DNA from 2 places in the Paenibacillus sp. FSL R10-2748 genome. Region 2 is predicted to be linked to the other one. Evidence: predicted binding sites of a transcription regulator. Region 2 holds the regulator's gene; the other holds the start of a gene.
What was found. Region 2 encodes NrdR, which represses ribonucleotide reductase genes. Its sites were predicted from a motif close to AACACNATATATNGTGTT; they were not measured.
Positions count from the first base shown of each region.

Region 1: a site for NrdR is predicted at 8,731-8,748, ahead of nrdI (class Ib ribonucleoside-diphosphate reductase assembly flavoprotein NrdI). Genes of this name have one in related genera too.

Region 1 covers NZ_JBBOTK010000001.1:458,889-471,380, reverse strand. Annotated here, with positions in the region: gene NSS66_RS02140 (class I SAM-dependent methyltransferase) at 1-888, shown strand, start outside; gene NSS66_RS02135 (GrpB family protein) at 979-1,518, shown strand; gene NSS66_RS02130 (hypothetical protein) at 1,541-2,194, shown strand; gene NSS66_RS02125 (VOC family protein) at 2,286-2,711, shown strand; gene NSS66_RS02120 (MarR family transcriptional regulator) at 2,872-3,345, shown strand; gene NSS66_RS02115 (MFS transporter) at 3,502-4,755, shown strand; gene nrdF (class 1b ribonucleoside-diphosphate reductase subunit beta) at 4,949-5,914, opposite strand; gene nrdE (class 1b ribonucleoside-diphosphate reductase subunit alpha) at 6,135-8,219, opposite strand; gene nrdI (class Ib ribonucleoside-diphosphate reductase assembly flavoprotein NrdI) at 8,206-8,565, opposite strand; gene NSS66_RS02095 (DUF2500 domain-containing protein) at 8,973-9,335, shown strand; gene NSS66_RS02090 (GNAT family N-acetyltransferase) at 9,395-9,955, shown strand; gene NSS66_RS02085 (MFS transporter) at 9,958-11,181, shown strand; gene NSS66_RS02080 (ABC transporter substrate-binding protein) at 11,254-12,492, opposite strand, start outside.
Region 2 covers NZ_JBBOTK010000001.1:640,085-652,576, reverse strand. Annotated here, with positions in the region: gene polA (DNA polymerase I) at 1-1,645, shown strand, start outside; gene mutM (DNA-formamidopyrimidine glycosylase) at 1,717-2,547, shown strand; gene NSS66_RS03075 (MntP/YtaF family protein) at 2,659-3,450, shown strand; gene coaE (dephospho-CoA kinase) at 3,462-4,058, shown strand; gene NSS66_RS03065 (lytic transglycosylase domain-containing protein) at 4,055-4,618, shown strand; gene NSS66_RS03060 (alpha/beta-type small acid-soluble spore protein) at 4,738-4,962, opposite strand; gene nrdR (transcriptional regulator NrdR) at 5,068-5,535, shown strand; tRNA gene NSS66_RS03050 (tRNA-Ala) at 5,666-5,741, shown strand; tRNA gene NSS66_RS03045 (tRNA-Lys) at 5,754-5,826, shown strand; gene NSS66_RS03040 (alpha/beta hydrolase family protein) at 5,971-6,975, opposite strand; gene NSS66_RS03035 (GNAT family N-acetyltransferase) at 6,972-7,622, opposite strand; gene NSS66_RS03030 (helix-turn-helix domain-containing protein) at 7,640-8,395, opposite strand; gene NSS66_RS03025 (radical SAM/SPASM domain-containing protein) at 8,625-9,503, shown strand; gene NSS66_RS03020 (TetR/AcrR family transcriptional regulator) at 9,647-10,213, opposite strand; gene lpdA (dihydrolipoyl dehydrogenase) at 10,410-11,795, shown strand; gene NSS66_RS03010 (AraC family transcriptional regulator) at 11,917-12,492, shown strand, end outside.

The sequences.
Region 1 (12,492 bases), 180 kb from region 2:
GATCGCTTTCACAATGAGGAAACGTATCTTACAGATATGAACCAGACCGTAGATTACAAAAGGGTCATTTTGGATTACGTGACGGGAACCCGCATACTGGATATTGGACCCGGCGGGGGCGTGCTGCTGGATCTGATCGAACAGGAAAGACCAGATGCGAAGCCATTAGGTCTTGATATTTCTGTGAATGTCATTGAGGCACTTAAACGTAAAAAGCAATTGGAGCGCCATCGTTGGGATGTCATCAAAGGAGATGCGCTTCGGTTGGAGGAATATGTGGAAACGGGGAGCATGGACACGGTCATCTTCTCTTCGATTCTTCACGAGCTCTATTCCTACATCGAACGAGATGGAATTCGGTTCAATCCACAAACGGTGGAGGCTGCTTTGCAGAGTGCCTATCGTGTGCTTGCACCCGGCGGGCGTATCATCATTCGTGACGGTATTATGACCGAACCAGTAGAGCAGCGCAGACGAATTCGATTCTTGGAGCCGGACGGAATGGAATGGCTGATGCGGTATGCGCAAGATTTTGCAGGCCGCCACATTGAAATAGAGCGTGTGGGTGAGCATGAGGCTGTTTTGCCAGTGAACGATGCGATGGAATTTCTATATACCTATACATGGGGGGCGGAAGCCTATGTACATGAAGTGCAGGAGCAGTTTGGTTATTTTACCCCGTCACAGTATGAAGAGTGTATCCGTAACACACTTGGATCACAAGCGATTATCCGGGTGAGCCGCCACTATTTACAGGAGGGCTATGCCGAGGCGCTGTCCAGCCGTGTTGAGTTCATGGATGAGCAGGGCCAGCGGGTTCCTTTGCCAGACAGTACCTGTCTGATCGTGATTGAGAAGCCGAATAATAGGGCTGGAATTGCTGAATGATTTTTAATTTGAACAAGAGAATGCCTTCTGATTTGTGCCAAGCACGATTGGAAGGCATTTTTTAGAAAGCTAGTGGAGGTGTGTTCATGTATGTCCTCGCAGGTGGAAATATCCGGGTATGACCCGCAGTGGGCTGAAGAGTATATGCAAGAGCAAAGGAAAATTGTAGAGGCTCTCAAAGATGTATGTGTCGGCATAGAGCATATCGGTAGTACGTCCGTTCCTAATCTGGGAGCCAAGCCTATTATTGATATTATGGTTGGAGTAGAAGAGTTGGCAAGTCTTCAATCCGAACATCGAGAGCGTCTACAAGGGTTTCAATATGAATATGTATATAAGCCTGATTTTCCAGAGAGAGCTTTCTTTCGCCGTGGAGAATGGGGAGCTGGGACTCATCACTTGCATATTTACAAGTATAAAGGTGAGCATTGGGAAAACCATCTATTGTTCAGAGATTACTTAAAAGCGCATCCTGATAGCCTGCGAGCGTATGATACTTTAAAAAAAGATTTGGCGTACCAATTCAAATATGACCGTGCAGCGTATACCGAAGCCAAAGGACCATTCATTCGGAAGGTGATTGAGCGGGCGAAGCTTGAAAGATATAGGCAGGGACAGATGAATTCTTAGTACGCATGGACAAGGTGGAGGAATGATGAAGAATATGATGCTTGATGCACAGGTAACGCCGAATGGTTTAAAAGACAGAATGATGCTGCTGTCAGCGCTGGACATTATATTGTCCCCAGAAGATTGGTTACGCACGTATCGTATGCAATCTGAATGGTCTGGTGATGTATGCCTGGGTGAGGTGAACAACGGCGCTGGAGATACGATTCATATGCTATGGACGCGTGGAGGTGTGCTGTTGAAGGGTTTTGACCACGAATCCCCTGTAAGTCCTCATGCGAGAGACGAATATGAGGTCTGGCCGGGCATGTACGACGGTGTGCCTGATGATATGATGGAGCTTTTGGAAGACGAAGCCCTGGAGAAGGAGGACGTTACCTTTTGTATGTGGAGGAAAGCGGAAGATAAGGAGTGGCGTATGGGCAATGCGAACATTCCCGAGGCGTATGACGATGGCTCATCCTTTTTGCTGGGGAAAATTATAGTTACACCGGAGGAATATCAGGATTGGGCTGAAAGTTATTATGAGTTGCCGATTTCTCTAGGGGTGGTAAGCCAGATTTTCAACGGCGTTCCGGTCACTGCACAGATGATCTCTGCGCTTCATCCACAGCGTAACGTTACGGAAGCGATAAAGGAGCTAAAGCAGCTTGGCGTTCAGGTGCATGAAAGCTAAGAATACAGATTTGTTTTTCTTGACAAGTTTTGTATATAATACAGGAGAAATGGCTGGGTAATCACCTCGAATTAAAGGAGCTGTGTTGAAGATGTCCAAACGTTTGATTCCTTACATCACGATGGATGGAAATGCAAAAGAAGCAATCGAATTTTATGAAGAGGCATTGGATGCTCAACTGCTTTTTATTCAAACCTTTGGGGAAATGCCGGAAAACCCCGATTTTCCCATTCCCGCAGAGGTCAAGGAACGTGTGGGACATGCTACCCTTAAAGTGGGTGAGACAGAGCTCATGTTTTCTGATACCTTTCCCGGATCACCGTTTAGCAGCGGGAATCAGGTGAGTATCTGTATTACAACCGATAGTGTGGAGCAAGCTCAAAAAATGTTTGATGCTCTACAGCAAGGAGGACAGGTGGGAATGCCTTTGCAGGAAACCCATTTTAGTCCCGCTTATGGGAATGTAACAGACAAGTTTGGTGTCACCTTTCAAATGTTCACAGAGGCTCGGTCTTAAGAAATGGAAAACGGCTCGATTCCGCTACTTTAGCGATCTGGCCGTTTTTTTTACGTATAGTTCAATTTCTAGAATAAATAATGATTTTATTATTGTTGAAATAGAAACAAAAATATATTATATTATGTTGTTAATGCACCAACGGGTGGGAGGACAGGCCATGAACAAAGAAGAACAGGTCATAATGGGTTTCAGGGACTTATATAACAAGATGGTTTGGCTTAATAAGGATAAGATGGAAGACAGTCTTAAGGGTTATAAGTCTTCTGAAGTACATTGCATCGAATACATTGAAAGAAATGTAGATTCCAACGTGACAAAACTTGCGGAGTCCCTTTATATGACTAGCGGTGCCATAAGTAAAATAACTAAGAAGCTCATAAAAAGAGGCATTATCGAAAGCTACCAGAAGCCGGATAACAAGAAAGAAATCTATTTTAGGCTTACGGAGCAAGGGAAAGTAATCTATAAAATCCATGAGGAACTGCACAAAGAGTTTCAAGAGCGGGATAAAGCTGTATTTGAGCAGGTAACTGAGGAGCAATTTAACAGTATGATTAGCTTCCTGGAAAAGTATAGTAGGCATTTGGATGCAGAAATAAAGAAACAGGGTGTAGATATTAAGTCGGAATAAATTTGAATAATGAAAATCAAACCACAGGCAGCTGGGTTCTATTGAGAACGGGCTGCATTTTTTTTGCTACTGTTTTGTTGCCGAGGAAGCAAAACTGTGATACGATATTTTTGATTCCGAGGAAGCAAAACAACAATTTTTAAGGGGAGAATTTAAGTGTTCAAATTTAGATCACACCATGAACAGAACACAGAACAAATTGTAGATAAACACGCTTTAATATTCGGCCTTATCTCTGTGTTTCTTTGCGGAATAGGCTTCAGTATCATAGCACCTGTCGTCCCATTCTTAGTACAGCCTTATATAAGCAATCCGGGACAACAAGCTATCGTTGTCACGCTGCTGACCTCTGTTTATGCCTTCTGCGTGTTTTTTGCGGCCCCCATACTTGGAGCTCTGAGTGACAAATATGGCCGTCGTCCATTGCTCTTAGTATGCCTTTTGGGTTCCGCAATCGGGTACTTGGTTTTTGGCATAGGAGGAGCTCTATGGGTACTATTTGTGGGACGCATAATAGAGGGGATAACAGGTGGGAGCATAAGCACGATCTTCGCATATTTTGCAGACATCATTCCTCCAGAACAGAGAACCAAATACTTTGGATGGGTGAGTGCGGTTGTAGGTGTAGGCACTGTCATTGGCCCAACTCTAGGCGGATTACTTGCCAAGTTTGGTTATTCTGTACCTATGTATTTTGGAGCAATCATAACTTTATTGAATGTTGTTTATGGATTCTTTTTTATGCCAGAGAGCCTTGCCAAGAATAATAGACTGAAAGAGATTACCTTTGTAAGACTGAATCCACTTACACAGCTTGCAAACATACTTTCCATGAAAAGCTTAAGAAGGCTACTTGTCTCGGCGTTCTTACTTTGGATACCCAACGGATCTTTACAGGCCGTTTTTTCACAATTTACAATGGATACCTTCGGTTGGAAGCCTGCACTAATCGGACTTATGTTTTCAATTATGGGCTTCCAAGACTTCATTTCACAAGGTTTCATCATGCCAAAGCTTTTGATAAAACTTAATGATAAACAGATAGCAATTCTTGGAATGGTTTCGGAGATTATAGGCTACAGTCTTATTGCGCTATCTACTTTGTTCTCATTCTATCCTCTTTTTATCGCTGGAATGTTTATATTTGGTTTTGGTGATTCGATCTTTGGGCCTTCATTCAATGGGATGCTCTCCAAGTCTGTCGATTCTAGTGAACAAGGAAGGATTCAAGGAGGTAGTCAATCTATTCAGGCTTTAGCAAGAATGATTGGGCCTATCATTGGAGGTCAAATCTATGTGTCACTTGGTCATGCCGCACCCGCTTTTATGGGTATGATCCTTATAGCAGCGGCAATACCAGTTTTATATAAGCGAACGCAAGTAAATGAGGATTTTGCAAAAATCCCATAAGCGACTTCCAATGAACAAGATATAGATCGAAATGGTTTAGTTCGTCTATATCTTGCACTTCGGAGCGACTGGAATCGAATTTTGCAAAATCCTGAAATATGTAAACTATCTACTTTGTTTACAGTCTGAGCCATCCGCATGCGGACGGCTCTTCATAGTATCACCTTGCTAAATTAATTTCACGTATTTGTACTTATACGCCAAAATTAAAATCATCATCTGTCAGCGGCTCTACATTCATCGCCCGCACATAGCCGTTTCCTTTTTTAGAAAAGAAATCATGCTGCTTAGTGTGGGTGCTGATACCGTTGAATACAATGGGATTAACTTCTTCTTCTTCAAACAGTGGATCAAAGCCCAAGTTCATCATGGCCTTGTTGGCGTTGTAGCGCAAAAAGACTTTCACATCGTCTACGAGTCCAATAGGAGTGTAAATTTGCTCGGTGTATTGTTCCTCGTTATTGTGCAAGTAGCGGAGCAAGCCTACCAGCGTCTGGTAAAGATCACGTTGTTCTTCCTCGGCCAATTCTGCATAAATCTCCTGTGCCAGTACACCTACGTACACACCGTGAATACTTTCATCCCGCAGGATCAAATCGATAATTTCTCCACTGCATGTCAGCTTGCCCTGGCCCGCCAAATAAAGAGGGTAGAAGAAGCCGCTATAAAATAAATAGCTTTCTAACAGCACCGATGCTGCCATCGCGAGATACAGGTCTTTGGGTGTGTGGATATTCATATAATACTGACGAATGGTTTCTGCCTTGGTTTGGAGATGTGGATTTTCTTCCACCCAGCGGAACACACCGTCAATTTCTTCCGTGGAAGCTAGCGTTGTAAAGATGCTACTGTACGACTTGGCATGAATTTGTTCCATCATCGCCATAAAGCTTAGTACGGCTTTGCGTTGCAGTCCGTCCACATGCTCCATAATTTGCGGCATACCCACGCCGCCTTGAATGGTATCCAGTAGCGTCAATCCGCCCAGCACCTTCATGTAGGCTTCTTTTTCGATATCACTGAGGGTTACCCAGGACATTTTATCGTCAGACAACGGGATTTCATCATCCGTCCAAAATTGCATAATGTTCTGGTTCCAGAACATCAGTGTGAAATCATCGTCCGAGCGATTCCAGTTTACAGCTTGTATACCTGTCATTGTTAGCATTCTCCCTTCAGCTTGCGAGATTCCCTGGAAACACATATTGAAATAGTGCAGGCGAATCATCGTATGCTTGACATACGGAAGCTGTATCCGCGAGGGTCTTGTCCAGTCCCGTAAAAGGTCTGAACCACACGCTGGATACAGCTTCTAATGCAAAGCATCCATATCTATTCAAAATCTAATTTTTATACTACAGCTTGTTACCATTTATGCTTTAGATGGAGCAGGTGAGGCACTCTTCCACAGACAGCTTTTTGGTGCGTGTGTAGTATAACGATTTAAGTCCTTTGTGTGCGGCGTACAGATAGCAACGTGCTAACTGACGCGTAGTCACGTCACTGTTCACATGAAGCACGGTCGAAATTCCTTGGTCCACGTGCGGCTGGATTTCTGCAATCAGATCAAGCACTTTGAACTGATCCATTTGATAAGCGGATTTATAGAAGAACACGTTATCCTTTTGCAAATAAGGCATTGGATAGTAGGTCGTCGAATTGGCATAGGTACGGGTTTCAATCTGCTCAACAATCGGCATGACGCTGGATGTTGCATTTTGAATGTACGAAATGCTAGCAGTCGGCGCAATTGCCATACGATAGGCGTGGTACAGGCCATTTTTCATCACATCTGCTTTTAATTTGTCCCAGTCCGCTGAAGTCGGAACATAGATGCCTTTGAACAACTCTTGCACACGTGCAGTTGTCGGACGATAATCTGTGTTCAGGTATCGGTCAAAATATACGCCTGTCGCATAATCCGATTCCTCAAATCCATAAAAGCTTTGTCCAGCTGCTTTCGCGATTTCCATACTCTTTTCGATGGAATGATAGTTCATCGTCATGAAGAAGGTACGGACAAAGTCTTTTGCTTCATTGCTTTCATACGCAATTTTGTTTTTGGCAAAGTAGCCGTGCAGATTCATAACACCCAGACCGACGGAGTGCATTTCACGGTTCGCTTTCGCAACACCTGGTGCATTAGCTACTTGGGTCATATCGCTGACTGAGGTGAGCGCGATCATACCCTCATGAACGGATTCGCGAATTTTACCATGTTCCATCACATTTACAATGTTCAGAGAAGCCAGATTACAGCTCACGTCCCGGCAGATAGTATCCTGTTGTCCGTAATCTGTAATTTCGGAAGTTTCCTGCAACTGGAAGATTTCCGTGCATAGGTTCGACATCTTGACTTGACCCACGTTTTTAAGAGCATGTGCCTGGTTCGCGTTACTTTTGTTCATGATATATGGATAACCAGACTCCAACTGAATCATGGCAATTTTCGTCAGCATGTCACGTGCGCTCATCGCTATTTTTTTCTTCACCCGATCGTCAGCAAGCAGCGTGTCGTACATTTCATCCAAATCCATGTCGTCCAGATGCGTTCCATAGGCTTTGAACACACTGTAAGGAGCAAATACATGCAGCGGTTCATTATCTTGAGCCAGCTTGTAAAAGCGGTTTGGCACCAGCAATCCAATAGAAAGTGTCTTGAGACGTACTCTTTCGTCAGCATTGATTTTTTTGCTATCCAGGAACTCAAGCACGTCCCATCCGAAAATGTTGTAATAGGCTGCGCCAGAACCTTTACGTTGTCCCATTTGATCTGCGTAGGAGAAGCCGTCTTCCATCAGCTTCAGCACAGGCATTATGCCTTTTGCTGCGCCTTCTACACCCTTAATTGCTTCACCGCGTGCCCGCAGCTTCGACAGGTTAACGGCAACACCGCCGCCAATTTTGGACAACTGCATGCAAGTGTTCAGCACATAGTTGATTGAGTTCAGGGAGTCGTCCATTTCGAGCAGGAAGCAGGATACCAATTCCCCACGGCGGCTTTTGCCTGCATTCAGGAAGGTTGGTGTCGCTGGCTGGAGACGTTGCTCCATCATCGAGCAGGACAACAGGCGTGCCGTATCGGCGTTACCGCGTCCTAAATGCAGCGCGACAGCAGCAACCCGGTCAGGGTAATGTTCCAGATAGACTTTACGGTCGTTACTCTTCATTGCATAGTCGGTATAAAACTTGGATGCTGCCATATAGGAAGGAAATTTAAAATTATAGCTATGAGTGATATGGAAAATATCATTAATTTCGTCAGCCGTGTAGCTGTTATAGAAATTTTCGTAATAATCATTCTCAATCATATACAGCACTTGAGCGGCTGTGTCAGCAAACTTCAAACTCCGTTCCTGAACTTCCTTCATAAATTCCGCTACAGCCTCTTGGTCCTTTTCCAATTGGAAAAAGCCGTCTGTATCGCGTTTCATCAACATGTTGTTCAATTCAATATGCCGCAACTCGGCTCACCTCCTGTTTAAAACGTTCTACATCTCCGAACGTTCCAGATAATTCAAATTTACTAATTACGGGGACATTATAGTGGTCGGAAATCAAATCCGCACTTTTGGCAAATTTCTCACCCCAGTTACGGTTGCCGCTTGCAGCTACACCAACAAGGTTTTGTGCATTTTTTTTCAAAAAGGAAGATACCCTCTCAGGTATCTGCCCAAACCCGGTTGTATATGTAATAAGTACGTAAGGTTCTTCTATAGTCATTTGCTCCTCGATCTGAACCGCTGGAAGCTTGAGCTTGTTTATAAATCTTTTTACATTGCCGGTCTTGGAATCATATGCAATCAGCATGGTATGCAACCTCCTTAAACAATTAACGAAAAAAGAAAACGGCATTGCCTGAGATCCATCATAGCTGGAATCCCTTGCTGGCTGTGCCATTTAAAATTTTTGACTCTATATTTACATGTATTTTCATACCTGTATCTTCAAGATATCGGGCATAAATACGTTTTTTACACTATATTTAGAGTACATTCTCTATTTTATATCTATATATAGTTTTGTCAATCGGTCTAGAGGGGATCAGCGGACCCAGATCGGGTATAAGTCCAAGCGGGGTGCGGAAAAGAGCGAAAGAACTTTTTTTTCGTAAGTATGTTAAAAAAGTATTGGAGTTTTTGAGGGTGAAGATGTACGATTTGTCAATGGGCAATAGAATGGAAAATTTACATTTTACTGTAGAAAGGATGAAGCAGATGGGAAATGATTTTATGGAATTTCAATCGTTTAATATGATCTTTTTTATCGTATTTGGACTCATTGCTATTGTAATGATTATGGGAATTGTCAAAACGATAGGAGCGGGCCTGTCCAATCAAGCAGCCGAACGGATACAACGTTCATGTAAGGTTGTGGATAAACGGACGAGAGTGCGTGGGGGATCAGGCGATTTTTCAGCTTCGACATATTATTATATCACCTTTGAGTTTGACGGGGGTGAGCGTATGGAGCTGGAGGTGAAGGATACGGACTTTGGTATGATTGTGATCGGGGATCGTGGGGAGCTTCATTATAAAGGTACACGTTTTCTGGAGTTTGTAAGAGTAATGGAAGCATAAAGGTGTTGGCGGGGAGTTAGTATTGCCAAAACAAATACATAATTGGAGGGAAGATTACGATGCCGCATATCATTGGAAAACGAATAGTATTGAGAGAATACCGTCAAGAAGATGTACCAGATATCCGAAAATGGGTCAATGACCCGGAAATCACACGTGGTTTAAGCGACGTGTTTATCTACCCGCATTCACAGGTGAATAGCGAATCCTTTGTGCAGATGATGATTGACGGCAACCCCGAGATCAAAGGTTTTGTCATTGCGCATAAAGACACACTGGACTATATCGGACAACTGGATTTATTCAAAATCAACTGGGTAAATCGGCACGCTACCCTTGGTGTTGTGATCGGGCGTGACGGTGACCTGGGCAAAGGTTACGGACGGGAAGCGATCCGGCTGTTACAGAAATTTGCATTTCATACGCTGAATCTGCATCGTCTGGAGCTGGAGGTCTATGCGTTCAATGAACGTGCACACCGTTGCTATTTGGCATGCGGCTTCAAGGAAGAAGGTCGGCTACGGGAAAAGCTATTCAGGGAAGGGCAATACTATGACATTATTCAGATGGGGATTTTGCGAAGTGAATATGAGGCTGCACAGCAAGCGACGGAATCCTGAGAGTGCAACCTCATAAGCTATATTACTCCGTCAGCTTTCTTCAATTTTTTATGAGTGAAATCACGGGGACTACGCTCATCCTTTTTTTATTAGCTAAAGGACTTTCTCTGCAGAGTGCCAACTTCTTACTGGTTGTATTCTTTGTAAGTATTTTTCTGTTTGAGATACCCACGGGGGCTATTGCAGACAAGTATGGAAGAAAAATTTCTGTTATTTTGGGACTTTGTTGTTTTCTAGTCTATAGTGTGTTGTTCGTTTGGACAGATCAAATCGGGGTGCTTGTGTTTGCGCAAGTCTTTGGAGGTCTGGCTATATGTTTACAATCAGGTTCGTTGGAATCATGGGTTGTGGAAAATAGTGATAAGCCCATGGAAGTTCTTTTTACAACCTCTAACAGTATACAGTACATTTCGGGATTTATTTGTGGTCTGTTGGGGGCCTTCCTCGCAACTTTTAACTATTCACTTCCATGGGCGGCTAGTATTTTATCTATTATTGTATGCATTTTTCTATGTTTCTTTTATATGGATGAGGAGAATGTTGCACATCGAAAGACGTCTAATACTCGCATTAAAACGATTATCGGAGAAAGTGTCCGTATCGGTTTTGAAAATAAGTCTATCTGGATTGTGTTTATGATTGGCTTATTTATCAGCTTTTCGAACTCGGCGGGGAATACATTCCAACAGCCACGTCTGGTTGGCCTTTCTGAACAAGGGATTTGGATTATGGGGTTTATCAAGGCAGGGTATTCACTATGTATGACTTTGGGAAGTTACCTGGTTCGAAAGCTAGGCGCACGATTCAGTGATGTACATATACTCATGTATGCCTGCGGCATGATTGGGATATGGCTCATTTTAGCCGGTGCGTTCAACACATTTTATCCTGTGCTGCTTACCTTTTTGATCTATGAAATTGGGCGCGGCATGTACCCGGTTGCCAAACAAATTTTTCTGAACAAAAGAATCTCTAATGAGTATCGTTCTACACTACTATCTCTGGATTCTGCGATTTCACAATTAGGCATGTGCATAGGTTTAATCGTGACAGGGATCATCAGTCGTAATTTTACGGATTTGTCTTCCGATCAAACACCTATTCAAATATCTTGGGTGATGTGTGGGGGGATTGCGTTGATTCCAATCATTTTATTGTTTTACGTCAATCGTGTATCAGGGAAAAGTAATTCTTGGAAAGAAAAAGAAACCAAACAGAATATGTAATGTAAAAGTTAATGTAGAAGGGCTGAACAGCATGGTCTGTCAGCCCTGTAATATTTCATTAAAAGACAAACCCTATTTTTCGCCGTACCACAGCTTCAGCCGATTTTGGATTAGGCCAGTGTAGATTTCTTCAGCCTTTGGCACACCCGCCTGATCCAGCTCTTGGAGCATGCGGTCATACACAGCGTCGAACTGATCTGGCTTGGCGAGTACGGCCTCAGGAATGCGTTTGCGTACAATGTCCTGCGACTTTTGATAAATAACATTGTAATTCGTATTGGTCGGAACAGGCATGTTGTAGGCAGCCCCCCACTCTTTTACCGGAAAATCTTTTTCGTTCGGGAACAGGTCTTTCCACGTATGGGCTTTGTATGCCTGAAGGGACTCTTTCTCGGCTTGACTATAATTTTCGGTAATCATCTCCGGATAATTGGTTGTGTAATAATTGCCCGAAGGGTCCTTCACGCTATCGCCGTAATGTGGCCCCCATATCCAGTACAAACCGATACCTGACTCTCTGCTAAAAGAAGCGTTATCGGTGTTTTTACGTTGTTGCACATCCGCCGGAATGACTCGTTTGCCATTCTCTACATTGTAATGCTGGCCTTCAATTCCCCAATTGCGTAAAATTTGTCCTTCGTCGGAAGCCAGAAAATCCAGAAACTTGATAGCTCGCACCGGATTTTCGCATGAGGTTGTAATTCCGATCCCGGATGCGGTATCGAAGCCAATGGGCTGGAGGGAATGATCCTCGTATTTCTCATTTAAAGTGACTGGAAAATGGGCGTAAGTGAATTCATCCTTACCTGCTGCCTTGAGCGCATTTTCGGCATCTTGATAGTTCCATTCCTGATCAATGAGTCCGATGACACGGCCTGCGGCGATTTTGGACTTATACTGATCACTTTTTTGCACAAAAGTATCCTTATCCAACAGTCCTTCATTGTACATATGGTTCAACCAACGGAAATATTCACGTTCTTCTGGGCGCTTGTAGTGAAGAATGGCTTTGTGTGTTTTAGGATCAATATAATATTCGCCATCGTCGGGTCCACCTGTAGCAGTAACAGCCGGGTTAGTCACTGTAATTTGAATTTTCCAGTCTTCGGCATCAAGTGATAGGGGGATGGTTCGCTGGCCATTGGTAGTAGGGTATTTGGCGACATAATCTTTAAGTGCTTTTTCAAAATCTTGAACGGTGCGGATTTTAGGATATCCAAGCTTCTTAAGTGCCTGATGCTGGATTTCGAAGCCGGCTTGTGCATCAAACGCGATGTGATCCACACCCAAATTGGTCGGGATCGTGTAGAT
Region 2 (12,492 bases):
CATTGTAGGTCTGATATTTGCCGCAACGGGACAGCAATTTTTTATGACACTGGATGCACTGCAAAGCGATGCAGCTACACCTATTCGCGCATGGCTTGCTGACCCTGAACGCAAAAAACGCGGTCATGATCTGCATCGAACGGATTTGGCTTTACACTGGCATGGAATTGAGTTTGCAGGTGCCGAGTTTGATGTGCAACTGGCAGGGTACTTGCTGGACCCAACCGATGCAAACCAGACATTGAGCGGATTGGCAGCCAAATATGGCTTGTCTTCGATCCGTCCAGACGAAGAAGTGTTCGGCAAAGGAGCTAAATATAAAGTCCCTGACGTGGATGTACTGTCCGATCATGTGGCGCGTAAGGCAGCGGTGATTGAAGCTTTGGTGCCTGTGCAGCAGGCGGAGCTGGAAAAAACGGAAATGCACAAGCTGTTTCATGAGCTGGAGATGCCGTTGTCCCGCATTTTGGCGGATATGGAGAAGCAGGGCATCTTGGTGAACGTAGAAGAACTACGCGCCTTGGGGAAAGAATTTGAAGCCCAGATTGCAACGTTGGTGGGTGAAATCTACAGCATTGCCGGAGTAGAGTTCAATCTGAATTCACCTAAACAGCTGGGTGAGATTTTGTTTGATAAACTGGGTTTGCCTGTCATTAAAAAGACGAAAACGGGGTACTCGACCGATGCGGAGGTATTGGAAAAGCTGGCCCCCTATCATGATATTGTGCAAAATATTTTGCAGTACCGCACTATTGCCAAACTCCAATCGACGTATGTCGAAGGATTGCTGAAAGAAATTTCGGAGAAAACGGGTAAGGTGCATACGTATTTCCGGCAGACGGTTGCAGCAACTGGACGCTTGAGCAGTCAATTTCCGAATTTGCAAAACATTCCGATTCGTCTTGAAGAGGGTCGTAAAATCCGCAAAGTGTTTGTTCCGTCCGAACCGGGCTGGTCTATTTTGGCGGCAGACTACTCACAGATTGAGCTGCGGGTGCTAGCTGATATTTCGGATGATGAACGTTTGAAGGAAGCCTTTGTCCACGATATGGACATCCATACCAAGACCGCATCCGATGTGTTTGGTGTAGCAGCGGAAGATGTGGACTCCAACATGCGGCGTTCTGCGAAGGCAGTCAACTTTGGGATTGTCTATGGAATCAGTGATTATGGTCTGTCACAAAATTTGAATATTACGCGGAAGGAAGCGGCTCGCTTTATCGACCAGTATTTTGATGTGTTCCAAGGCGTTCGCCGTTACATGGATGATATTGTGAAGGATGCGAAGCGGGACGGCTACGTAAAAACGCTGTTGGAACGCAGACGCTATTTGCCGGAGATTAACGCCAGCAATTTCAACCTGCGTTCATTCGCTGAGCGTACAGCGATGAATACGCCGATTCAAGGTACCGCTGCCGATATTATCAAGTTGGCGATGGTACAGATGGATAAGGCGCTACGTGAACGTAATCTTCGCAGCAGAATGCTGCTCCAAGTACATGATGAGCTTGTGTTCGAGGTTCCGCCTGAGGAAATGGAGACGATGAAAGAGCTTGTCCCGGCTACCATGGAAGCTGCATTAAAGCTGGCTGTGCCGCTCAAAGCCGAAGTAAGCTATGGAAGCAATTGGTATGAGGCCAAGTAAGATATTTCAATGAGTAGATAGTCCCAATTTGACGCTGCTTCCGTTATAATATAGGGTGAGGTGAAGACATCATGCCGGAATTACCGGAAGTAGAAACAATTAAACGAACGCTAAACGAGCTTATCGTTGATAAACATATAGATCATGTCACCGTGAATTTACCGCGGATCATTCAACGGCCCGATGATATCCATGCTTTTGCGATGGAATTGGCCGATCACCGGATTACAGGGGTGGAAAGACGCGGAAAGTTTCTGCGGATTTTGCTGGACGGGCTGGTGTTGGTCTCCCATCTTCGAATGGAAGGGCGATATGGATTGTATTCGCAACATGATCCTGTGGAAAAGCATACCCATGTCATCTTTCATTTTAAAGATGGTACGGAGCTGCGTTATCAGGATGTGCGCCAGTTTGGCACGATGCACTTATTTCCGGCAGGACAGGATTTGCTGGAAAAGCCGCTGAACAAGCTTGGTTTGGAACCGATGGACGAGGCCTTTACACCCGAAATGCTGCGTGTCGCTGTTGGAACTCGTTCGACTTCGATCAAGGCAGCGCTGTTAAACCAGTCATATGTGGTGGGCATTGGGAATATTTATGTAGATGAATCGTTGTTTAAGGCGGGGATTCATCCAGCACAGCCAGCCAAAAGCCTAACGGATAGCCAATTTCATGTCTTGCATGAAGCTATTGTCTCCACGCTGGGTGCGTCGATTCAGGTTGGAGGCTCGTCCATTAAATCGTTCGTTAATGGACAGGGCAAAACGGGCGACTTCCAGCATCAATTGCAAATCTATGGACGTAACGCGAAGCCTTGCATTAACTGTGGCACATTGATCGAAAAATCTGTCGTAGCCGGACGTGGCACACATCATTGTCCGGTCTGCCAGCCTCTGCGCTAAACAGGCACAGTCACCCCAAGCCCATCCCTCTCATATATTGTTCCAAGTACCAATACTGCGGAGGGTTTCGGTTGTTATAAGGCCCTGCCTTCGCAATGGGAGGGAATTGGAGTGGCTAATCATTGGGGAGCCCTGCTGTTACTGGCATTTGCGCTAAGTTTGGACAGTTTCGGAGTCGGTGTTACATATGGTCTGCGCAAAATGAAAATTCCACTGTTGTCGATTGCTATCATCTCCGTATGTTCAGGTTTGGTGATTGGCATATCCATGCAATTGGGCGCATTACTATCTCGTGTCCTGTCTCCTGTATATACGACCGTTTTCGGCGCTGTCATCCTGATCTGTATCGGCTGTTACTCTTTGTTTCAAGCTCTGCACCGCAAAGAGGATTCGCTAGAGGATTCAGCGGAGGCCTCTCGGGGGCTGCTTCTTACAGAACAGACTGATCCAGTGAGCAGATCTGTTCTTGGAGAGAAGAAGAGTATAGAGGATGCTGATACAGAGGCTTTCCTTAGCTCAAGAAAAGATCTGTCGGCAGAAGCTTCTGTAGAGCAGCAGGAGCGAACGCTATTTTCTCTGGAGTTCCGCAAATGGGGACTTGTTATTCGGATTCTTCGAAGCCCGTCTGCTGCGGATATGGACCGTTCTGGCAGTATATCTGCTACCGAAGCGGTTTGGCTGGGTATTGCATTATCGGTCGATGCGTTCGGAGCGGGATTAGGGGCAGCTATGCTTGGTTTTCAGCCACTGTCTACTGCGCTGGCTATTACGTTATTCAGTGGAACATTTTTGATTGCAGGGATGAAAGCAGGCTTCTTTCTATCAGCATTTCGATTTATGAAGGCGCTGGGTGTATTGCCGGCATTATTACTGATTATGATGGGCATATTGAAGCTGTTATGAGGTGAAAGAGCATGAATATCGGATTAACCGGAGGTATTGCTACCGGAAAAAGCACCGTGTCGGCTCTTTTGGTCGCCAAAGGTGCGCTGCTGATCGACGCAGATGCCATTGCCCGGGAAGTGATGCTTCCGGGGCATCCGGTGCTGGCGGCGGTCATACAGCATTTTGGACAAGCTATAGTGAACAGTGACGGAACCCTGCACCGCAAAAAACTGGGTGATATTGTATTCGGAGACCCTGCCCAGCGGCAGGCACTTAACGATATTACACATCCTGCTATTCGTGAGGAAATGCGACTGCGTATGGAAGCATATGAACGGGAACAGCCGGACAAGCTTGTTTTGGCAGATATCCCGTTAATGTACGAGTCCGGGCTGGAGAGCTTGTACGAGGAAATTATGGTTGTGTACGTACCACGTGATATTCAGCTCCAGCGTCTGATGCTCAGAGACGGTCTGACGGAGGAACAAGCTGGACTTCGGCTGTCCGCACAAATGGATATTGAACAAAAGAAAAACTTGGCCGATATCGTTATCGATAATAGCGGAACACAGTCTGAGACGAAACGACAAATTGATCAATTTTGGCAGCGGAAGGGACTTGCATGAATATTTTGCGAAAGAAAAGAGTCCTGCTCACTTTGTTTGTCGGGTTTGTCCTGATTCTGTTCCTCAATTCAAATTGGATGTCCTGGTTCTATCCGATTCAATATAAGGATGAGATTCGGCAGTATTCACAAACGTATGAAGTGGACCCATTTTTGGTGGCGTCTATTATCCGCGTAGAAACCAATTTTAAAACCAGTAAGCAATCGCATAAGGGTGCACTGGGGTTGATGCAGATTATGCCGAATACAGCAAATTGGATTATGGACAGCGCCCAGATTCAAAAGGTTCCGCTAGACAGTGTCAAGCACGAGCCTGGTACCAATATAGAGCTGGGAACCTGGTATTTGCATAACCTATCCATGAAGTTTCAGGATAATCCTGTAGCAATCGTAGCTGCTTACAATGCAGGGCCGGGTAAAGTTCAAGAGTGGCTCGATAAGGGAGTGTGGGATGGAAAAGAAGAGTCCATTAAGCAAATCCCTTTTGGTGAGACACGACATTATGTACAGCGGGTCATTTATTACTACAGGCAATACACGAAAATTTATAATGATTTTTAAAAGACAAGTTAATGACATGATGAGCCTTTTCGCTTTAAAATGAAAAAAAGCGCAGGACAGGCTGTTTTTAGCAGCCCGTCCATACACTTTTTCTTGTTATTTCTGCATTATTACCGCGATTATTGGTATTGACCTGCCAATTGTTGTTCGGCGATCGTTACGAGGCGTTTTGTGATGTAGCCCCCGATCGAACCGTTCTCATAGGAAGTCATGTTACCTTGGTATCCATCTTGAGGAATGCTGATACCCAGCTCTTGAGCGATCTCATATTTCATTTGCTCCAGAGCGCCGGAGGATCTGCTGACTACCAGATTGTTGGAGTTGCCATTGTTTCCTTGTGCCATTGTTGTTCACCTCCTCGCGATGTGGTAAACATATTATGATCCGTTTTGACAAAATTATTACTAAAAATCTTCGGGAATTTATTGGAAAAAGAAAGTGGTGAGATTATGAAATGTCCGTATTGTGCCTACAATGGCACGAAAGTGTTGGATTCGCGACCTGCGAATGATAACAAGTCCATCCGTCGCCGCCGTGAATGTGAGCAGTGTGCCAGGCGTTTTACCACCTTTGAAATGGTGGAGGAAACCCCACTCATGGTCATCAAAAAAGACGGCAGCCGTGAAGAGTTTAGTCGTGATAAAATGCTGCGCGGTCTCATTCGAGCCTGTGAGAAGCGCCCAGTATCCGTCGAGCAATTGGATATGATCGTATCCCAGGTGGAGAACGCTATCCGCAACACAGCAGCCACAGAAGTCGATAGTCAGCAGATCGGGGAGCTGGTCATGGAACAGCTTTACCCAGTGGATGAAGTCGCCTACGTACGTTTTGCGTCCGTCTATCGTCAGTTTAAAGACATCAATATGTTTATGAAGGAACTGAAAACATTGTTATCTAAAGATACAGCCAGCGACTGATCGCTGACTGTATCTTTCTTGGGTCAAGGTGGGAAGATGATTATATTTTTTTTATAAAAGTATTGACACAGGAATAAAAATTTTATATGATATAGAAGTCGCTTGAAACGTTGATTAACTTACTTATGATGGGGCCTTAGCTCAGCTGGGAGAGCGCATCGCTGGCAGCGATGAGGTCAGGGGTTCGATCCCCCTAGGCTCCACCAAACTTTTATTATGGACTCTTAGCTCAGTTGGTAGAGCAGTTGACTCTTAATCAATTGGTCCAGGGTTCGAGTCCCTGAGAGTCCATCCTTTTAGAAAAAACGGCAGAGATGCCGTTTTTTTGTTGTTTATAGATCTATTCCCAGTCTAACCGAGAACAGTTATGGGGTTTTCATTAGCATTTTTTCATTAGCATATCAAAAGAAGTATGGCAAAAAAGAACATCATTGTTTAACGCTGACTGACATAATCGGAAAGGGATTTGAGATACTCACCATTCACCAATTTTCTTGGGGCGAATACGGCTGTTAAGAAAGTTAGAGATTTTGAACGCGCGATTTTTTCATCCATCATGGAATGGTCGGCTTCAGGTAAATGAATCACGGACAGCAGTTCTGGAGGTATTTTCTGGCGATAGACTCGCTCGGTATCCTTTACATCAACATTAATATCTTTGCCAGCCAGAACCAAGAGTACAGGAGAATGGAAGTGACTTAATTCTTCGGTGGAATCAGACAGAAAATTTTTGCCTATAAAGCTCCATCTTTCTTTGGAAATCATATCGTCAGGATCGGCTATGCCTAGATATTCTTCATAAGAAGCATGTTTTTTCAGTAACTGTAGAACTTCTTGATCGTAGTTCAATGTCTTTTGAATTTCTTGCGGAGTAGCTCCTTCTTGTTCCATTTCTTTTCTGGTATTAAATTGTCCTTGGGAAATCCAGTTCACGGCAGGCGATACAAGGATGCTGAATGCAATATCATGCTCCTCTTTAACGATCTTCGGAATGACCCATCCTGCTTGACTGGCTCCCCATAGGCCGATTTTTTGCTTATCAATCATCGGTAAGCTTCTTGCCCAGTCTATTGCATATCGGATCTCCTGTGCGCGGTCCTCCATGCTTTGGTCGAGCCAATTGCCAGGAGCGCTGTTAATACCGGGCTTATTCAGTGACAGGGAGGCATAACCCTTGGAAGCGAACTTTTCCCACAGTGGTTTGTATCCATCATCATATGTGTCATTAATAGGACCATCCCCATGGACAAAAACAACCAATCCAACCTTTCCCGAGTAGTTCTTAGGCAAAGCTAATGTACCTGTTAACAGCCCTTTAGGTGTCTTAATTTGTATTTTTTCTTCTGTCATCTTGTAGGAATTTTGATATAGAACAATTAGTATCAAGGCAACAGCCAGAGCTGCCGCAATACCAAAAGTAAGCTTGAATGTTTTTTTCAACGATGCTCTCTCCTCGAATGCAGGTTCTCTTTCCAACTCATCAGATACCATACAGGCTCCTTGAACCAAAAATGCCGTAACTCATTATACTTGGATTGTTCTACTTCAAACGCCAGTTTGTGATACAAACGGATAGCCCCTTGGTTCTTATGCGCTACATGAAGCGTCAATGCATGAAACCCAGATTCAACCGTAAATTGCTGTGCGAAAGCTAGAAGACGGCGTCCTATTCCCTGGTTACGATGACTTGAACGAATCGCCAAATGATCAATGTAACACTCATTTGCAGCGGGGGTATACTCCAGCGCATGCATACCTGTCAAAAATTTAAATACATTGAAGCAACCAAACTGTTTTAGGAGCGGAGCTAAAGAAATGGGATTTGTTTCAGGAAGTGAAGAGGAGGGGGCCTTCCATTTGAGGGAAAGAACACCGACAACATCTTCGTTCTCTTTGGCTACAAATTGTTTCATAGATGAAGAATAAGGATTTTGAACCCAAACCTGCATTAACAACTTCTGTATATCTTGCTCCTCCAGTGTAACAAGAGATTGGAATTTTGCTTTAAACGATTCGACTAAAAGACTGCAAACAGCTTCATGGTCTTGTTTCTGGTATGCAACAATGTCAAAGGATTTTGCACTCATTTAACGCCCTCCAAGATTTATTCTACTTTAACCTGAATTTCGTATTGCAGCTTGTTGTTGTCGAACATCGAAAGATAAGATTTTTCTACTAGAACAATCTTGCTTTGGCAGTTATATTGGTGATGAGCTACATATCGTTCCATTTGTTTAATTTCATAATCAATCTCTGGTTCTTCAATGACGGAAAGATGCTTATAAAGATAGTTGCCCTCTTCCAGAATATAGTCAGCCACATCCGCCGTTTCATAACATAGCTTCGCCTGTCCAGCATCAGACAAGTAATGCAGGTCATTTTCAAATAATCGAGGTGGGGCAGGGCGGTGTTCAAATAGGTTACCGGCAGTGAGCTCTTGACCATTCTCCAATGCAAACCATAGCTTTAAATGACGGGGACCTAATCGTTTGACCTGATACTCATCGTCCTGCTGGGTCCGATTATTATGTTCTTCTAACACTTTGTGAATAAACTGTTCATGCATCTTCAAGTTAGCTATTTCGGCCTGTACCTTCTGCAACGAATGCTCTAAAAGCTGGTTATAGTCATCGGCAGCATAGGAAGTCATACATTCTTGAATCTGATCGACAGGGACATTTAATTTGCGTAATAATAAAATATGCGAAAGCTGATAAATCTCATGAAGCCCGTACATTCGATATTGATTTTCTTCTGTATGTGATGGATACAGGACTCCCTTTTCTTCAAAATAACGCAGTTGATGTACAGATACATTCATGAGCTGAGCAAGCTGGCTGATCGTAATGTGTTCTTTCAATGGTAGGACTCCTTACTGATAGTTGAATAACTCCACTATAAACCTTAGGTCAGACCTAGGGTCAATAGAAAATATCAAATCAAATCTTGGATAGGCGTATGTGTCGAGCATTTGATGCCCACACCAAGGGGGAGACTGGAGAGTTTACCTGTCGGTGATAACCCGTTATAATCATAAGATTAGTGAGCATAAACAAGATGCTCCGGATGAAGGTTAGAATGGGGAAATCATGTTGAAAACTTTTAAAAAGGTATACATTGAGATAACGAGCATTTGCAATCTCGCATGCAGTTTTTGTCCTCAAACACAGCGTGTCAAAAAATTTATTGATCCGGAAGTCTTTCGAAATGTGCTTGATCAGGTCAAACCACATACGGATTACATCTATTTGCATGTAAAAGGAGAGCCGTTGCTCCATCCGAAAATTGATCTTTTGCTGGAAAGTGCTCATGAGAAAGGCTTGAAGGTCAATATAACCACCAATGGTACCTTGCTGCCGAAGACCGGACATAAGCTGCTTGGGCAACCAGCGCTGCGTCAGATGAACTTCTCTCTCCACAGTTTTGACGGGCATGAAGGCTCCGTGGATCGAGAAGGATATTTGGGTAATATTTTCACGTTTGTAAGAGAAGCGGTGAAACACAATGTCATTATTTCGTTCCGTCTCTGGAACTTGACTGAAGATAATTTGACTAATGTGCAGCGTCAGCGCAACCGGGAAACACTTGAACGACTGGAGCAAGAATTTGGACTGGACTATCGGATTGAGGAAAAGGTGATACCAGGCAGTGGGGTCAAAATCGCACCAAACGTTTATTTGAATCAAGACCATGAATTTGAATGGCCGAGCCTCAGTGCCCCCGAAGATGACGGAAAAGGCTTTTGCCATGCACTCCGTAGCCAAGCGGCGGTATTGGTGGATGGAACGGTGGTCCCTTGCTGTCTGGATGGAGAAGGTGTCATTAATTTAGGTAACGTGCATGAGCAATCTTTTTCCGACATTGTGGAAGGGGAGCGTGCAAACCGTCTGTACTTCGGGTTCTCTAAGAGAGAAGCGGTAGAAGAGTTATGCCGAAAATGCGGGTACCGCAAACGATTTGGAACATAACGGAGATTTGGCAGGTGGAGACTTCGAATCTCTGACAAATCGTTACCTCCGTTTTGAGTTTAGATTCTTAGGAAAAATCCGCTAAACATCAAGGATTTCTTGGTGTTTAGCGGATTTTTTGCATACGTAAAACATACTTACATTCAACTATTAACCAGCGCTTTGGCATACTGTTTGCCTGCCGAGAGAAGGCTGTCACTCAGTTTAGGATCATTAACAGAACGTGCAAGCACAAGAGAACCAACCATACTACTGAACAATGCACTGCCCTTGGACTGATCCATTCCCCCCAAATTGGAGATAAACGTAATCATTCTTTCCAACTCCTGCGTGAATATCTGCCGGATTTCTTCGGAAGAACGGGCTATTTCTACGGAAAGGGCAGGAATAATACAGCCTATTTCTGTTCGATCACGGTGATGGGTGCTTAAATAGTAATCGATGACAACATTAATTTTAGGATCTTGCTTTTCTTGGTCAACGGCCTCCTGAAGCAGTGCGAGGGTATCACTGACGGCATAGCGACAGGCTTCGGCGACTAGCTGTTCTTTGTTATCAAAGTGTGAATAAAACCCGCCGTGAGTTAATCCTGCCCCTTTCATAATAAAGGGCACACTTACATCTTGAATACCGTTGGCACGGAAAGCTTGGGCAGCACTTTCAACGATCTTACTCCGCACTTTCATCTTATGGCCTTTTGGATAAGGCATTGTAATCACTCCACGGGTTTATAATGCTAACTTCAAAATATTATAATCATCATAATAAAACGTGTCAATTTGTCTTCCTATAACGACAACTTCAGAAAGGCTGATCAAGACTATTGACGCTTTTAAAATATGATGATTATAATATATTATAATCATCATATTTTAAATCATGCCATTTTAACAGGAGGTATTAGTTATGAGCAAGCTTGAATCTGTAGAAACACTGGTCATTGGATCAGGGCCAGGAGGTTATGTGGCAGCATTGCGTTCTTCTCAGCTTGGAATGAAAACGGCGATTGTTGAACGCAGTCAGCTAGGTGGAGTGTGCACGAATGTGGGCTGCATTCCATCCAAAGCTTTGATTGCCGAAGCACATCGCTATGAGATACTCAGGCAGGTAAATCAGGCAGATGCAGCGATGTCATTCGTGAATGCTCAGGCTCTCAAACAGGGGATTGTGAATAAGCAGGCAGGCGGAGTTGGCTTTTTAATGAAAACGGCAGGTGTGAGCATTCTGGAAGGGGAGGCGAGTTTGGTTGATGGGCATACAGCCATCATCAATCAAAATGGAGCGGAACAAACGATATCCTTTAAGTATGCCATATTGGCAACCGGCTCCCGTCCAATCGAGCTGAAATCATTTCCGTTTGGCGGACGTATTTTGTCCTCTACAGAGGCGCTTTCGCTTCCAGCGGTTCCGTCCAGCCTGATCGTGATAGGTGGTGGATATATTGGCGTTGAGCTTGGACAAATGTATGCCAAATTTGGAACAAAGGTAATGATTCTGGAGGGAGGGGAACGGGTGCTGCCGGGATTTGAGACGGACCTTGTGGCCCCTGTTGTTAAGCAATTGAAAACAGATGGTGTAAGCATCGTAACTGGGGCGATAGCCGAAAAAGTCGTGCAGAATACGGATACTATTACGCTGCATTATTCAAAAGATCAAGAGCAGCATCATGTCACCGCTGAGTTTGTATTAGTTACTGTAGGCAGAAAACCGAATACGGATGGCAGATTAGGATTGGAGCACGTTGGCTTGCCACTCACGAGCAGGGGGTTGATCGAGACAGACGAGCAGTGTAGAACGGCTATTCCGCATATTTTTGCCATCGGGGATATTACGGAGGGTCCAGCCCTTGCCCATAAGGCTTCCTATGAAGCGAAGATTGCGGCAGAAGCGATTGCAGGTCAAGCTGCTAAAGTGGATTATAAAGCCATGCCGTTGGTTGTCTTTTCTGAACCAGAGCTGGCTAGTGTTGGCCTAAGTGAAACAGAAGCAAAGGAAAAAGCCTTACCGATTGTCATTGGCAGAGCTTCCTTTGCAATTAACGGCAGAGCATTGGCGCTAAGGGCAGCAGAGGGGTACATCAAAATCGTAGCAAAGCAGGGGTCGGGGATCGTACTGGGGGCGCAAATCGTCGGCGTCGAAGCTTCAACACTCATTTCCGAGCTTGCTCTGGCTATAGAGATGGGAGCAACCGTAGAAGACTTAGCTCTAACCATTCATCCCCATCCTACATTGGGAGAAGTAATCATGGAGGCTGCGGAGAATGCGATCAGAAAAATGGACCGTCCAAAGTAGAGGCTCCGTATGAAATCACTTCATTGCCTGTGAGAATAATTATCAACTATAATATATTATAGTTTGAATATGAGTGTGAGCAGGTACGTGGATGGTTTAGATCGGGGGCTGAACAAAAGCAATGAAGTTGAATGATCACATTTTGCTGTGGAATCATGTTTTTATACAGGTGATGGATGTTCGTCATAAGAAGATCGAAGAAGGGGAGGAGCTACGAACCTATCGACTTCCTGCCAGTGCGTTCTTGTATGCCGTTCGTGGAAACGCACGGGTACGGTTGGATAACAGTATTCACAGGGTAGAGCGTTTCCATGTACTGCATGGCGGAAAAGGAATGTGCCTGAGTATCCTCGCGGAAGAGGTGCTTGAATATTACATCATTTTGTACAAGGCAACGTTGGCCCTGCCTAGCCGCAAAGAGATTGCACAATTGCTGGAAAAGGAAAATCCTTTTCAGAACCAGTATGCTTTCGCACCTCATTACCCACTGCCTCTGTACGATAAAGTGAAGCTGTTGGAGCAAGAATGGCGTGAAGCTTCCGGACTTGGCAAACTGCATGTCAAAGCCTTATTTCAACAATTTGTATATGAGTTGTTGCAGCAGTTGTATCGGCAGGGCATTGAGCCTCTTAAGCCCGACCTGGTATCGCAGGCTGTAGCCTATATTCGTGAGCATTTTAGCCGGCCTATGGCACTT